One region of the Cohnella soli genome, then DNA from elsewhere that is predicted to be linked to it. Evidence: a T-box and tRNA genes for the amino acid it is inferred to sense, from the RefSeq annotation. Region 1 holds a T-box; the other holds one or more tRNA genes.

What was found. A T-box is a leader RNA that pairs with one kind of tRNA and senses whether it is charged. The one in region 1 lies ahead of tyrS (tyrosine--tRNA ligase), so its partner is inferred to be a tRNA-Tyr.
Region 2: it encodes a tRNA-Tyr, which carries the amino acid that the T-box ahead of tyrS (tyrosine--tRNA ligase) is inferred to sense. The anticodon was not compared.

What each region holds. Positions count from the first base shown of each region.
Region 1 covers NZ_JBHSMI010000029.1:160,910-163,207, forward strand. The annotation lists gene tyrS (tyrosine--tRNA ligase) at 193-1,476, opposite strand; T-box leader at 1,547-1,774, opposite strand; gene serS (serine--tRNA ligase) at 2,147-2,298, shown strand, end outside.
Region 2 covers NZ_JBHSMI010000019.1:31,148-33,445, reverse strand. The annotation lists tRNA gene ACFPOF_RS09735 (tRNA-Asn) at 89-164, shown strand; tRNA gene ACFPOF_RS09730 (tRNA-Ser) at 168-260, shown strand; tRNA gene ACFPOF_RS09725 (tRNA-Glu) at 287-361, shown strand; tRNA gene ACFPOF_RS09720 (tRNA-Met) at 462-538, shown strand; tRNA gene ACFPOF_RS09715 (tRNA-Asp) at 575-651, shown strand; tRNA gene ACFPOF_RS09710 (tRNA-Phe) at 664-739, shown strand; tRNA gene ACFPOF_RS09705 (tRNA-Thr) at 764-839, shown strand; tRNA gene ACFPOF_RS09700 (tRNA-Tyr) at 859-942, shown strand; tRNA gene ACFPOF_RS09695 (tRNA-Trp) at 958-1,031, shown strand; tRNA gene ACFPOF_RS09690 (tRNA-His) at 1,055-1,130, shown strand; tRNA gene ACFPOF_RS09685 (tRNA-Gln) at 1,150-1,224, shown strand; tRNA gene ACFPOF_RS09680 (tRNA-Gly) at 1,232-1,306, shown strand; tRNA gene ACFPOF_RS09675 (tRNA-Cys) at 1,323-1,396, shown strand; tRNA gene ACFPOF_RS09670 (tRNA-Arg) at 1,412-1,488, shown strand; tRNA gene ACFPOF_RS09665 (tRNA-Leu) at 1,509-1,594, shown strand; gene ACFPOF_RS09660 (carbohydrate-binding family 9-like protein) at 1,673-2,287, shown strand.

The sequences.
Region 1 (2,298 bases):
AACTCCAGATAGAAGCGGATAGGCCTCGTTGAATCATGATTTTCATCAGCCATCTCCCCTCACATTCCTGAGTGAAAGGGATATTGGCCATAGCGAAAATATGTGCGCTCACATAAAAGAAGCAGGGAGCGTGTTCAAGCGACGCCATAGCGCACCTGAATCCGTTCCCTGCTTTTTGTCTCGCAATAGCGTCTACTCGAACTTCACGAGGAAGTAATTTTTCTTCCCTCTACGCAGCACGACGTATTTGCCATGCAGCCGGTGTTCCGGCGTCAGCACGAGGTCAACCGCCGTCTGGCGCTCGCCGTTCACGTACACGGCGCCGCTTTCGATGTCCTGACGCCCTTGACGTCTGGACGGTGCAGCTTGCGCCGTAATGAGCAAATCGAGCAGCGGCGTCTCCGATTCGCCCGTAACAACCGTCGTCGGCATGTCGCGAAGCGCTTCAACGAGCTCGTCTTCGCTCAGTTGCGTCACATCGCCGGAGAACAGCGCCTGCGTGATTTTCTCGGCGCTGACGAGCGCCTCTTCGCCGTGAACGAGTCGCGTCACGTCTCGGGCGAGCTCGCGCTGCGCTTCTCTTTTCTCCGGACGTTCGGCCAATGCTTGTTCCAGCTCTGCGATGTGCTCGCGACTCAGGAAAGTGAAGTATTTCAGGAACTTGATGACGTCGTTGTCGTCCGTGTTGATCCAGAACTGGTAGAACGCGTACACCGACGTTTTGCTCCGATCTAGCCATACGGCGCCGGACTCGGACTTGCCGAACTTCTTGCCATCGCTCTTCGTCACGAGCGGAACGGTCAAGCCGAACGCTTCTCCTCCGCCCATTTTGCCGATCAGGTCAAGCCCTGCCGTAATGTTGCCCCACTGGTCGCTGCCGCCGATCTGCAAGGAACAGCCGTGATCCGTGTGCAGCTTGTAGAAATCGTAGGACTGCAAAATCATGTAGCTAAACTCCGTGAACGAGATGCCGTTCGCAAGGCGCGAGTCGACGGAGTCTTTGGCCAGCATGTAGTTAACTGTAAAGTTTTTGCCGATGTCGCGCAGGAACGTAATAATATCCATCGGTCCGAGCCACTCGTAGTTGCTGACGAGCTTCGCGCCGCTCTCCTCGCTGAACTCGAGGAAACGCGACAGTTGCCCTTTCAGCGCGTTCGTCCATGCCGCGACAGTGTCGTCGGAGTTGAGCGAGCGTTCCGTTGTCCGACCGCTCGGATCGCCGATTAGCCCCGTGCCGCCGCCGACAAGCGCAATCGGGCGATGGCCCGCACGTTGGAAATGGCGCAAAATCAAAATCGGCAGCAAATGCCCAATATGCAAGCTGTCAGCCGTCGGATCGAAGCCGCAGTACAACTTGACCGCTTCGCTGTCGAGCTTTTTCTGCAACTCTTCGCGATGCGTAACTTGCTGGATCAGACCTCTGTATTCCAATTCTTCTAATACATCTACGTTAATCTTGCCGTTCCCCGTTGTCATAGCAATCGCTCCTTATCGTTAATCCGTATATGACTTCCGCCAGACGCAAAAAAGACCCGATCTGTCCGAAGACAGGGACGAGTCATCGCGGTACCACCCTGGTTGAGCATGCCGTTCGCAAGCTCCACTCTCGCCGGATAACGGTCGGCTTCCGTTTTCCCCTTCCGCGGCGCCGCGGTTTCGGCAGAAAAATGCTCCGGGACGTATTTCGTCCTTCGCGCGCGTACCGGCTTGCATCGACCGCCGGCTTTCTGGAACGCTGACCGCGAAAACTACTGTTTCCCATCATCGCTAACGTATACAGTATCGTTTGAATCACTTTAGCTTATACCCGCCCCTCTTGTCAATCGCCATCTGCATGCGCTATACTACAACAAATCGAATGATCGACAATATGCCTATGAAGAGCATCCAACTCGGAGGCGTTCTCGTCAAGCCGGATCGCGACAACCGCCGCGCCGCCTAAGTTAACCGTCGTCCGCACGTTACAGCGGAGCGAAAGAGGATCGGACGCACGCAAAGCTTCTCCTACGTCAGAATACGTCGGGGATCGAGTTTGCTTCGTTCGGTCAATTTGGGTGGCACCGCGAGTATGAAACGCTCCTCGTCCCATGAAGACGAGGGCGTTTTTTGCGTTTTTATCCGGTTATGCAAAAAGGAGAGCGGCAGCATGTTGGACATCAGATGGATTAGAGAAAACGCCGAGCGCGTGCGCGAAGTGGCAAAATGGAAAAAAATCGAGCTATCCGTGGACGAACTGCTTGATTGCGATGTGACGAAACGCAAAATATCGACCGAAGTTGATCAGCTACGGGCTTCGCG
Region 2 (2,298 bases), on a different contig from region 1:
AAGTAAACGCCGGATACTTCTTCATAAAACGCTATGTTTCGCTTCCAGTTTTCAAGGCGCAAGCTTTGAATGATCGCTTTGTTTACGTTCCCTGATAGCTCAGTTGGTAGAGCACTCGACTGTTAATCGAGTTGTCACAGGTTCGAGTCCTGTTCGGGGAGCCATATGGAGAGGTGTCCGAGTTTGGTCGAAGGAGCACGATTGGAAATCGTGTAGGCGCCTAAAGCGTCTCGAGGGTTCGAATCCCTCTCTCTCCGCCATCATTTTTCGTAAACAGCGGCAAGTTGGCCCCTTGGTCAAGCGGTTAAGACACCTCCCTTTCACGGAGGTAACAGGGGTTCGAATCCCCTAGGGGTCACCAGAATCGCCGTAAAAATTACCAAAAATTGAGGGTTGCATTACATAAGCGATATGAGGTATGATAATAAAGTCGCTCAAGAAATTGACGAAATGATTAACGACGCGGGGTGGAGCAGCCCGGTAGCTCGTCGGGCTCATAACCCGAAGGCCGCAGGTTCAAATCCTGCCCCCGCAACCAATTAACTCTCGGCTCATTACCGAGTATGCACAACGCGGAGCCGTGGTGTAGTGGCCTAACATGCCTGCCTGTCACGCAGGAGACCGCGGGTTCGAATCCCGTCGGCTCCGCCATCTTTTCCTTAAGGCTCGATAGCTCAGCTGGTAGAGCAGAGGACTGAAAATCCTCGTGTCGGCGGTTCGATTCCGTCTCGAGCCACCATCCAGTTACTAAATTCCATAATACGCCGACTTAGCTCAATTGGTAGAGCAACTGACTTGTAATCAGTAGGTTGGGGGTTCAAGTCCTCTAGTCGGCACCATTTCTTTACTCCTTACTATGGAGGATTAGCGAAGTGGCCAAACGCGGGAGACTGTAAATCTCTTCCTCACGGTTCGGTGGTTCGAATCCATCATCCTCCACCATTTTCTACTCTTCGTAGGGGCATAGTTTAAGGGTAGAACAGCGGTCTCCAAAACCGTTAGTGTGGGTTCAATTCCTGCTGCCCCTGCCAATTAAATAAGGCATTATATCGCGGCGGTCGTGGCGAAGTGGTTAACGCATCGGTTTGTGGATCCGACATTCGGGGGTTCAATTCCCCTCGTCCGCCCCATTTTCACCAAGTACGATGTTGGGGATTAGCCAAGCGGTAAGGCAACGGACTTTGACTCCGTCACTCCTAGGTTCGAATCCTAGATCCCCAGCCATTTATATGCGGAAATAGCTCAGTGGTAGAGCATCTCGTTGCCAACGAGAAGGTCGCGGGTTCGAATCCCGTTTTCCGCTCCAAAATTTTTAAGCCTTTGGCGCCATAGCCAAGTGGTAAGGCAGAGCTCTGCAAAAGCTCTACCCCCAGTTCGAGTCTGGGTGGCGCCTCCAATACGCTTAAAACATGCGCCCTTAGCTCAGCTGGATAGAGCGTTTGACTACGAATCAAAAGGTCAGGAGTTCGAATCTCTTAGGGCGCGCCAGATTTACTTCATTTGAATATGCCGGTGTGGCGGAATGGCAGACGCGACGGACTCAAAATCCGTTTCTCGAGAGGGAGTGGGGGTTCAAGTCCCTTCACCGGCACCAACACAACAAGCGAAGCTTATTCTAAGGATTGAACAATCCGAAGGAATAAGTTTTTTTGTACATTCGGAGGTTGTTCTCATGTCGATTAATGTTAAGGAATATCAATGTCTCCACGTACAATATCACACAGAGATGTGGCGCGAGATCGAATCTGTAAGCCTCGTCGAAGTCGTTACAGGTGCCGAAGTCAAAGAACCAACGACGGTTCGGGCTTGCTGGGACGATAAGGCCCTTTACGTCAGATTTGAATGCAAAGATACATACTGGATTAGTAACTACACGAATCGTAAAGATCCGCTGTACGAGCAGGACGTCGTGGAAATGTTCATCGACGCTGTAGGCGATTGCAAGAAATATATCGAACTTGTCGTGAGCCCGAGCGGTGTGTTATGCGATCTGATGATCGACCACGAAGACGAAATGGACCCGCTAAGCTTCACTGTGGATTCTGATTGGGAAGTGGAAGGATTTTCTCAAGAGATCGTGACGGAAGGGGACAAGCGTATATATACGTTTAAGATTCCATTCTCGAACTTTCCTCAGGCTGCGAAGGAAGGGACGGAATGGAGAATCAATTTTTTCAGAATCGACGAGGATCGGGACGGGGTTCGCGAATATCAAGCATGGTCGCCCACGGGGGCTGTCAATTATCATATCGCGGACCGTTTCGGCAAGTTATCGTTTGTGAAGTGATGGGACAGACT